Linked DNA regions of Rhizobium sp. SSA_523. The protein of the gene in region 1 interacts with the protein of each later gene in a pairwise test. Links are inferred from orthologs where the notes say so. Each region holds a gene or a part of one and is shown on either strand. Other genes may lie near its edges.

Region 1 (7,941 bases):
GTTACCGGAGCGGCGTTCGATTTGGAACAGATTGTATTGGCTTCGCGGTTAAATTCCTGTGCAAGGAAATCCAGCCGGCGGCCGATCGGGCCGCCCTTGTCGAGCAATTCCCTGGCCGCGGCGACATGCGCCTTCAGCCGGTCGATCTCTTCGCGCAGATCCGCCTTGGTCGCCAAAAGCGCGGCCTCGGCATACAGGCGCTCGCGGTCCAGGCTCGCACCATTCTCCATCAGGAGCGCCACCTGCTGCTTCAGGCGCCGGGCGATCTCCTCCGTCGAGCGGGACGGATCCGCTTCCACTTCCTCCACCAGCCGGGCGACGGTAGCGATATGGCCGGACAGGATATCCTCGAGCGCCCGGCCCTCCGAGAGCCGCATGGCGATGAGATCGTCCAGCGCCAGGGTCAGGCCATCCAGCACGGCCGCATCCCGTTCGGCGACGGCCGCCTCCCCCTCCGCCGCTTCGCGGAAATCCACGAGGCCGCGAATGGTCAGCAGGCTGTCCAGGCGAAGGGGAGACGGATCGACGAGATCGCCGAGCTCCGTCCGCAGGGCCTTGAGCGCCGAAAGAGCCTCGCGGTTCACGACAGCCTCCATCTTTGCTTCCGTCACCGCGGTGGACAGCGTGACCTGGAGATTGCCGCGCGTCAGCCGCGCACCGACCAACCGTCGCACATCCGTCTCCAGCGCCTCGAAGCCGCCCGGCAGCCGCAGGCGCAGATCCAGGCTCTTGCCATTCACCGAACGCAGTTCCCAGACCCAGCGATGGCGTCCGACAGAGCCTTCCCGCCGGGCAAAACCGGTCATGGACTGAACGTTCATCCGCAATTCCCTTTACATGAAGAAAGGCCGCCCGAAAGGCGGCCAAGCTGAAACCTCAATTTCCCTTGGGCGGCTTCTCCGCCTCATTGCCGCCCGGAAGCCCGTCGTCGACGATCTCCGCTGTGGTGCCATCCTGCTTCGCCCGCTCGGCCTCCAGCTTGCGCCAGCGGCGTACATTGGCATTATGCTCGTCCAGCGTCGCGGCGAAGACGTGTCCGCCGGTGCCGTCCGCCACGAAATAGAGGTCGTTGGTGCGCCAGGGATTGGCCACGGCTTCAAGCGCGGCCCGGCCTGGATTGGCGATCGGGGTCGGCGGCAGGCCCTTCACCTGATAGGTGTTGTAAGGCGTCTGCTTTTCCAGATCCGACTGGTAGATCGGCCGGTCGGACGGCTTGCCCTGCCCGCCGAAGATTCCGTAGATGATGGTCGGGTCCGATTGCAGCCGCATGCCCTTGTTGAGACGGTTGATGAAGACGGAGGCGACATGGGCGCGTTCGTCGTCCTTGCCGGTCTCCTTCTCGACGATGGAAGCAAGCGTCACGAATTCCTGCTTGGTCTTGACCGGCAGGTCGGGATCGCGCCGCTCCCAGATCTGGTCGATCAGCCTCTCCTGGGCCACCCGCATCTGGCTGAGGATCTCGACGCGCTTGGTGCCGCGCGAAAACTTGTAGGTATCCGGACGCAGGCTGCCCTCCGGCGGAAGTTCGTTCGGCAGGTCGCCTTCGAGAACCGGATCGTCGGACAGCCGGGTCATCATCTGCTGGACCGTCAGACCCTCCGGCATGGAGACCGAATAGAGGATGGATTTGCCCGATTCGAGAATCGTGGCGATCTCCTTCATCGAGGCACCGGCCTTGATTTCGTATTCGCCGGCCTTCAGCGTTTCGCCGTCATCCAGATAGCTGCCCGTGATGTAGCGGAAGATGCGTGCATCCGACACAATGCCGTTGCGCTCCAGGCTCTGGGCGATCTGCGCCAGCCCCGCGCCGCTCGGCACGACGAAATGCGTATTGACCTCAAGCGGTCCCTTCGACTGATATTCCTGCATGACATAATAGAAGCCAGCGACAGCGGCCACGCAGGCAAAGACCATCATCGTCATCACGAAGTTCAGGAATATGACGAGCTGGCTGCGCGCCTTCTTGGACCGGCGCGGCGGCTCCGGAACCTTTTCCGGTTTGAGAGCCTCGTTGGGCGATTTGGGTATGAAGGGCCCGCCGCCATTGACGTCGCGGCCCGCTCCCTTGTCGCTGCTGCTGTTCGTGTCAGTCACCGGCACTCCTTCTGATCGTCAGGCACGCCCCTGTCTTACTGCGCAATGCGGCGAAAACAGGGACCGGCAGGCGGCCAGCCGGCACCTGGCCGGCTGCTTTGGCTTGCGACTTCAGCCCTGGTAGCGACGCAGCACCAGCGATGCATTCGTTCCGCCGAAACCGAAGGAATTGGACAAGGCAACATTGATGTCGCGCTTGCGCGCCACATGCGGCACAAGATCAATCTTCGTCTCGACATCCGGATTGTCGAGGTTGAGCGTCGGCGGCGCGATATTGTCACGAATGGCGAGCGTGGCAAAGATGGCTTCCACGGCACCGGCCGCACCCAGAAGATGGCCGATGGCGGATTTGGTGGACGACATCGAGATCTTCGAGGCGGCATCGCCGACCAGGCGTTCGACGGCACCGAGTTCGATCGTATCGGCCATGGTCGATGTACCATGGGCATTGATGTAATCGACATCGGCAGCCGTCAGGCCGGCGCGTTTGAGGGCGGCACTCATGCAGCGATAGGCGCCGTCGCCATCTTCGGAAGGAGCCGTGATGTGAAAGGCGTCGCCGGACAGGCCATAGCCCACCACTTCCGCATAGATCTTGGCACCGCGCGCCTTGGCATGCTCCAGCTCTTCCAGCACCACGATGCCCGCACCCTCGCCCATGACGAAGCCGTCGCGGTCGCGGTCGTAGGGACGGGACGCCTTTTGCGGCTCGTCGTTCCTCTGCGTCGACAGGGCCTTGCATGCGGCAAAACCGGCGAGCGAGATGCGGCAGATCGGCGATTCCGCACCGCCGGCGACCATCACGTCGGCATCGCCCAGCGCGATCAGCCGGCTGGCATCGCCGATGGCATGCGCGCCGGTCGAACAGGCGGTGACGACGGAATGATTGGGACCGCGCAGCTTGTGGCGGATCGAGACATGGCCGGAAACGAGATTGATCAGGCGGCCGGGAATGAAGAAGGGGGAGATGCGCCGCGGACCCTTGTCGCGCAGGGTATAGCCCGCATCGACGATCCCTTCGAGGCCACCGATGCCCGAGCCGATCAGCACGCCGGTGGCGCACTGGTCCTCGTCGCTCTGCGGATGCCAGCCGGCATCGGCAAGCGCCATATCGGCAGCGGCCATGCCATAGACGATGAAGGGATCGACCTTGCGCTGCTCCTTCGGCTCCATCCAGTCATCGGCATTGAAGGTCCCGTCGGAACCGTCGCCGAACGGAATGCGGCAGGCAATCTTGGCCGGGAGATCTTCGACTTCGAAGTCAGTGACCCGTCGCGCTGCGTTTTCGCCCGCGAGAAGCCTGGACCAGGTGATCTCCGTTCCGCAGCCGAGAGGAGATACCATTCCGGTACCGGTGATAACGACACGCCTCATGCCAGCGTCCCACCCCCCATTGTCTTAATGCGATCTCAAATGCGATCTGATCTTACTGAAACGGCCCGAACATGCCGGGCCGTCGATGGACCTGCCCCATGGGGTGGTCCGTCCAGAATGGATCGAAATCAGGCCTGGGCCTTTTCGATGAATTTCACGGCGTCGCCGACCGTCAGGATCGAATCGGCAGCGTCGTCGGGAATTTCAACGCCGAATTCCTCTTCGAAGGCCATGACGAGTTCGACGGTGTCGAGCGAGTCGGCGCCGAGGTCATCGATGAAGCTGGCGCTTTCGACGACTTTGTCGGCATCGACGCCGAGATGATCAATGACAATTTTCTTAACGCGCTCTGCGATATCGCTCATGTCGGTTTCCTCGACCTTTATCTTGACCGGATGGAGATTAAGCCATCCGAACGCTGTTGGAACCCTTTTTCCGCCCCTTCGGCCGGCATAGAGGGCAAATTCGATCACCCGAGGGAAGCTGCCGACATGGTCGCTGCCAAAATGGGCAGGCGGAAGGCCAGCCATCGGGGTGACTGTACACAGTCATGGCCCGCTTAACACGGTTTCACCGCGCCGCAAAGCCACAAAATCACTCACTAATCCGCCGCCAACAGGCAAATGTGACGGCGGATGTCGAGGGGGCGAGCCCCTCAGATCATGGCCATGCCGCCATTGACGTGCAGGGTCTGGCCCGTGACATAGCCGGCCTCTGCCGAAGCGAGGTAGACGACGGCGCTGGCAATATCGGCGCCGGCCCCCATGCGCTTCATCGGAATGGCGCCGAGGATGGCGTCCTTCTGCTTGTCGTTCAGCTTGTCGGTCATCGCGCTTTCGATGAATCCGGGCGCGATGCAGTTGACGGTCACGTTGCGGGTGGCGATCTCCTGGGCGAGCGATTTCGAAAAACCGATCATGCCCGCCTTGGAGGCGCAGTAATTGGCCTGGCCGGGATTACCGGTCACGCCGACCACCGAGGTGATGTTGATGATGCGGCCGAACCGGCGGCGCATCATCGGATGCGTCAGTTCGCGCGTCAGCCGGAAGGTCGCGGTCAGATTGACCTCGATGACACTGTCCCAATCATCGTCGCTCATGCGCACGAAGAGGCCGTCGCGGGTGATACCGGCATTGTTGACCAGGATATCGACACCGCCGAGCTCCGCCTCGGCCTTTTCACCCAGCGCCTTGACCTGCTCGCGGTCGCCGAGATTGGCCGGGAAGACATGCACACGCTCGCCGAGTTCCGCCGCCAGCGCCTCCAGCTTTTCGGCGCGCGTGCCGTGCAGGCCGACGGTCGCGCCCTGGCGATGCAGCATGCGGGCAATCTCTTCGCCGATACCGCCCGTTGCGCCGGTTACCAAGGCCTTGCGGCCGGTCAAGTCAAACATGATCTTTTCCTTCGTTCTCAGCCGAGAAGTGTTTTCAGCGCGGCATCAATATCCGCCGGCGTGTTGACGGCAATGCCCGTCACGGTCTTGTCGATGCGGCGGGCAAGGCCGGTCAGGACCTTGCCGGCGCCGATTTCGTAAAGCGTCGTCACATCATTGGCCGCAAACCATTCGACCGTCTCGCGCCAGCGCACCTGGCCGGTCACCTGGGTGACGAGCAATTGCGCGATCTCATCGGCATCGCGCACCGGTGCGGCGCGGACATTGGCAATGACGGGAACGACGGGATCGCGCTTGGCCACCTGCGCCAGCGCATGCTGCATGGCATTGCCGGCAGGCGCCATCAGAGCCGAATGAAAGGGGGCCGAGACCGGCAGCATGATGGCCCGCTTGGCACCCTTTTCCGTCGCCAGCGCCGCCGCCTTCTCGACTGCGGCCCTGGAGCCGGAAATGACCAGCTGGCCGCCGCCATTGTCATTGGCGATCTGGCAGACACCGGCGTCCCGGGCCTCGGTGCAGACGGCATCGACATCCACCTGTTCCAGGCCGATAATGGCCGCCATGGCGCCCTCGCCGACCGCCACGGCCGATTGCATGGCATCGCCGCGGATCCGCAGGAGCCTTGCCGTATCGGCAATGGTGAAGGTTTCTGCCGCGCAGAGTGCCGAATATTCGCCCAGCGAATGACCGGCAACATAGGCGACCTTGTCGGCGAGCTTCAGACCGCCGGCTTCCAGGACGCGCATGACAGCCATCGAGACCGCCATCAGCGCCGGCTGGGCATTGGCCGTCAGCGTCAGCTGATCCTCCGGCCCATTCCACATGATGTCGGACAGTTTCTGGCCAAGCGCTTCGTCGACTTCCTCGAAAACCGCACGGGCCTGCGGGAAGGCCTCGGCGAGATCCTTGCCCATACCGACGGCCTGACTGCCCTGGCCGGGGAACGTGAATGCAATGCTCATGGGATAAGTCCTTCCCTTTTTCGCCTTTCCATTCACATTCTCTCGCGCCAAGTCAAGGCCGCAGGTGCCTGGCCGTCAGGTCAGGAGGCCGATCACCTCGTTGATGCACAGAACAATGAACAGCAGGGCGGCAATGCCGAGCAGGCCGTTCGACACCCAGCCGCTGCGCCATTGCGCCGGAACGCGTGATGAATTCAAGAGCCAGATCAGGGTCAGCGCCAAAAAGGGCATGAAGAAGGCGCCCAGCGCGCCGTAGATCACCACGAGCAGGAAGGGGCGGCCAAAATATAGCAGCACCATCGGCGGGATCGTCAGCCAGAACAGGAAGAAGCGGAAGGCCGGCGTACGTTCCAGCCCCTCGCGCGAACCCGTTTCGCCCTGGATGTGGTTGCGGACGAAATCGGCGAACAGCAGCGAGACACCGTGCCAGACGCCGAGGATGGAGGACACCGAGGTGGCAAAGAAGCCGACGAGGAAGAGCGTCGAGACGACGCCGCCGAAGCGCTCGCGCAAGACCTCGTCGAGGTCGAGAAGGCCGCGATCGCCGCTCGAAAGGGTGATCTGCGCGGTATAGAGCAGCTCGGCGCCGATGATCAGCATGGCGACGACGAAGATGCCGGTCATGACATAGGCCACCCGATTGTCGAGCCGCATGACGCCCATCCAGGCCGGCGTGCGCCAGCCCTTGGCATTCACCCAATAGCCATAGGAGGCCATGGTGATGGTGCCGCCGACGCCGCCGATCAGGCCGAGCGTGTAGATGGCGGAGCCTTCCGGAATGGACGGGATCAGGCCGGTGATCGCCTCACCGACATTGGGACCGACGAGAATGGCCACGCCCACGACGATCACGAACATGGTGCCGATGAAGAGTTTCATGACCGTTTCAAACATTTCGTAACGGTTCATGGCCACGAACAGCGCGCACACGATGCCGGCCGTCATCGCCCAGGCCCAAAGGGGCAGGATCGGAAAGAGCGCCGCCAGCGGCAGGGCCGTCGCGCTCATTGCCGTCGCGCCGTAGACAAAGCCCCAGATCAGGATATAGGCGCCGAAATACCACGTCGTCCAGCGCCCCAGAGAGCGCCAGCCGTCCAGCATGGTCGAGCCGGTTGCCAGATGATAGCGGGCGGACCCTTCGGCGAGCGCGATCTTGACGATGCAGCCGATGACCGCAGCCCATAGCAGCGCATAGCCGAATTTCGACCCCGCTATGAGCGTCGCCACCAGATCGCCGGCGCCGACACCGGTCGCTGCCGCCACGATGCCGGGTCCGATCAGCTTCCACCGCGCCGCACCGACCGGCGGCAGAGCGGCATCGGCTGGTTCGTTCAGCCTGCCGCCCGCTGTGTTCCGCTCTTCCATCTCAACACTCCATGCAATTCAAAAGACATGATTTTGACCTCGAAAGGACACAAAGTGTTTTGGCCGCGAAAGGTTGCCTGTTCGTCAACGTCATCTTCGATCGCGCGGCCGGCACCAAGGGTGGACGGGCGGTTTTGCTTGCGTTGCAGCAAAAGCCCCCTACATTCGCCTCGCCATTCCATCACCTGCCGCTCAAGGCGAAAGACAGGACACATTCATGAAATACAAGACGCTTGGCCGGACGGATATCCGTGTCTCCGAAATCTGCCTGGGCACGATGACCTGGGGCTCGCAGAACACGCAGGACGAAGCCTTCGCGCAGATGGATCATGCGTTGGAAGCCGGGGTCAACTTCTTCGATACGGCCGAACTCTACCCCACGACGCCGGTCTCGCCCGAGACCTATACCGACACCGAGAAGATGATCGGCAACTGGCTTGTCGCAAGGGGCAAGCGCGACAACGTCGTCCTGGCCACCAAAGTCGCGGGCGCCGGCCGGCCCTATATCCGCAACGGCGCGCCGATCAATGCCGAGACGATCCGGCTTGCCGTCGACGCCAGCCTGTCGCGACTGAAGACCGATTATATCGACCTTTACCAGATCCACTGGCCGAACCGCAGCCATTTCCATTTCCGCGGCGCCTGGAACTACGATCCCTCGACCCATGACAAGGCCCGTACTCTTGCCGAGATCACCGAAAAGCTGGAGGTGCTCGGCGAATGCGTGAAGGCAGGCAAGATCCGCGCGATCGG
Region 2 (2,892 bases), 2.3 Mb from region 1 along the record:
AAATTGTAGAATGCGAAGAACCCGGCGCAGGGGTCTCGGCCGGGTTCTTCGCTTGGCTTGCCTGAGGTTACTGCGCGCGCGCCAGACGTTCGACCGCTCCAGTGGTCGTCCAGAGATCGTTGGCAAACCAGCGGAAGTTGACCAGCGCGGCAAGGTAGGCATCCCCTTCCGGCAACTTGCTGCCAGCAGTCGCATCCCGTACCACCGCCACTTCGAAACCTTTCTCGACGAGATCCCGAAGATGGGATTCCACGCAGAAATTCGCAGCCATGCCGGCCAGGATCACCTTGTCGATCTTCTTCTTGCGCAGTTGAAAGACGACGTCGTTGGTTTGCGGTCCGGCGATCTTGTGCGGCGAGCAGACAATGGTTTTCCCGTCCTGAATGAACTCCTTGTATTCCGGCATACAATCGGCGCCGGAACCATCGAAGCCATCCAGCGAGAGCGGGTCCCGACGATCGAACATACGCAGCTTGTGCATGAGCGTTTCGCCGGTCGCGGCAAAGTCCCAGCGGTGGTCGAAAGGGTAATAGTAGTGGGGAGAGATCACCACCTCAATGCCTGCCGACTTGGACGCCTGCAGGAGCCGACCAATGTTCTCGACGGTGTTATGTTCGGTGATACTCTCGCCGAACGCGCTCCAGGCTGCGCCCTTGGGGCTGAGGAAATCAATTTGCGGATCCGTGATTAGCAGAGCTGTTCGCCCCGGTTCGATGTCCATTCCCACCTTCGGCAGTGCCGGATTTTCCGGGTCGGCATAGGCGGCAAGCGATGCGCTGGTCATGTCGTAGTCTCCCTTCCTTGGATGATGTCGCGAAGGTAGGGGTGCCGGAGACAGCCCGGATTGTATCATCCTGCAGTCGAACATTACGGCGCGATTTCCCGGCGTCGAACGCACTTTGCGGCAGAATCGTCAAATCCGCCTCGCGTCACCGCCGCTAGCTCTTCTCGAGCGTGATTGCGCCTTCGCACGGGAGACAACAATGTCGGAACACTCTTTGATCCGCTGGCTGGAAACACCACATGGTCGGCTTGCCTGGCGTGCGGATGGCCCCTCCGACGGAGTTCCCCTGATCCTGTTCCAGCGGTTTCGCGGGACGATGGACGACTGGGATCCAGCATTCATCGCCGCCATTTCCAGAAACCGTCGAGTCATACGCTTCGATAGCGCCGGTATCGGCCGCTCCGAAGGCAGCGTGCCCGAAACCATTCCCGCAATGGCTGCCGTTGCTGCCGATGTCATCCGTCTCCTTGGTTTGAGCCCTGTTGACGTGTTGGGTTGGTCGCTGGGCGGCGTAGTGGCGCAGCAGTTCGCGCTTGATTTCCCCGACCTCGTTCGTCGATTGATCATTGCAGGCTCCAGCCCGGGACCTGTCGCTGATGGCCCGCAACAGCATCCACGGGTGCCGCAGATCATGACCAAGGGCCAGAACGACGACGAGGACTTTCTGTTTCTATTCTATCCGGAAACAACAACGGCAATTGCCGCCGGTCGTGCTTCGCTGGCCCGTATCATGTCGCTACCAGACCGTGGCCCGCAGGTGAATGCTGCCGGTATGATGGGACAGGTGAAGGCAGTTTCCGGTTGGACTGGCATTTTTGATCGCGCAGACGAATTGAAGCTGCCGGTGCTTGTCGCCAATGGTGCCCACGACGTCATGCTGCCCGCCTATCGCTCCTATCTGCTTTCGCAGAGGGCACCCAATGCAAAACTTGTCCTCTATCCCGATGCAGGGCACGCATTCCTGTTTCAATTCATCGAGGATTTCGCCGCCGAGATCGATCGCTTCCTGCAGGAATGAAGCAATTCTAACGACTTGCAGGTACACAAAGCGGATGGTTCCAGCCACTTCGGCTAGAGCCATTCACCTCTGTCCAAGCCGCTTCGGTTGCAGACTCCGCTGCAACCGAATATTCGTCATCGTGCGCGACTGATCCGGCGTCTTGCCTGGACGGTCCCGTGGCACCTGGCGGATAGGAGCAAGTGTTGGCAAGCGGTGACATCCTTCTTTTCGGTGGCTTCCGCTTGTCTGCGAGCGAGCGCCAGCTCAGTCACGACGGACACGTGATCCGTCTCGGCAGCAGGGCGCTGGATATTCTGTACTGTCTTGTCCGAGAGGCAGGCAACATCGTCCGCAATGAAGACCTCATGCGCGAAGTATGGGGCGTAGTCCATGTCGAAGAGGTCAGTTTGCGAGTGCACATCTCAGAACTGCGCAAGGCTCTTGCGCAGTTTTCTGATGCAGATCGCTATATCATCAATGTTCCAGGCAGAGGCTACAGCTTCACGGCGACAGTCACGCAAGATCAATCTGATCCATCCACTCTTATATCGACGCCTAAAAAGGCGTTCCCACGCTTCGATCCGCTTCCTCTGCGCCCCCTGAAGCTCGTGGGACGAGAGCAAGAGGTTCGGCGAATTCGGCATGAGCTGATAGCAAAGCGCTTTCTCTCGATCGTCGGGACCGGTGGCATAGGCAAGACCACCGTCGCGCTCGCGGTTGCCCAGAGCCTTCAAGCTGAATTCGGCGATGCCGTTCTGTTTATCGATCTGGCACCCTTGCGTGATCAGCGAATGGTGACAGGTGCCTTCGCAACGGTCCTGGGTCTGCCCGTGAGGGGCGAGAATGAGACGGCGAGCATTCTGGCCGTTCTCGAAACGACCAAGGCCCTCCTCGTCATCGACAATTGTGAACATGTCATTGGTGCCGTTGCCGAACTGGCCGAGAAAATCTTCCTCAGTGGGTCACAGGTGCATTTGCTCACCACCACGCGTGAGCCGCTTCGGGTCCAGGGCGAGCAGGTCCTGCGTTTGCAGGGACTGGCCGTGCCGCCCGAGGATGAGGAGGCGACAGCCGACAGCGTTGGGGCCTACCCCGCGGTGTCGCTGTT

The links. Proteins that work in one complex are often made in the same cells at the same time.
Region 2: the proteins of QTJ18_RS10115 (region 1) and QTJ18_RS21105 interact in binary tests that used the Escherichia coli proteins (3 or more experiments, as listed by UniProt). The link is inferred for Rhizobium sp. SSA_523 from one-to-one orthologs.

The regions. Positions count from the first base shown.
Region 1 is NZ_CP129382.1:379,921-387,861, reverse strand. What follows is about bases 2,216-5,184. They hold QTJ18_RS10115 (acyl carrier protein), read right to left. Parts: upstream 3,834-5,184; coding sequence 3,597-3,833; downstream 2,216-3,596. Other genes in these bases: fabD (ACP S-malonyltransferase), read right to left, coding at 4,879-5,184; fabG (3-oxoacyl-[acyl-carrier-protein] reductase), read right to left, coding at 4,124-4,861; fabF (beta-ketoacyl-ACP synthase II), read right to left, coding at 2,216-3,468. In the rest of the region: QTJ18_RS10130 (YicC/YloC family endoribonuclease), read right to left, coding at 1-821; endolytic transglycosylase MltG, read right to left, coding at 877-2,094; more of fabF, read right to left, coding at 2,206-2,215; more of fabD, read right to left, coding at 5,185-5,823; QTJ18_RS10100 (Nramp family divalent metal transporter), read right to left, coding at 5,899-7,188; QTJ18_RS10095 (aldo/keto reductase), read left to right, coding at 7,406-7,941. UniProt on the Escherichia coli protein: Carrier of the growing fatty acid chain in fatty acid biosynthesis.
Region 2 is NZ_CP129382.1:2,689,953-2,692,844, forward strand. It holds QTJ18_RS21105 (alpha/beta fold hydrolase), read left to right. Parts: upstream 1-983; coding sequence 984-1,802; downstream 1,803-2,892. Other genes in the region: QTJ18_RS21100 (cysteine hydrolase family protein), read right to left, coding at 68-784; QTJ18_RS21110 (ATP-binding protein), read left to right, coding at 1,988-2,892. UniProt on the Escherichia coli protein: The physiological role of BioH is to remove the methyl group introduced by BioC when the pimeloyl moiety is complete. It allows to synthesize pimeloyl-ACP via the fatty acid synthetic pathway through the hydrolysis of the ester bonds of pimeloyl-ACP esters.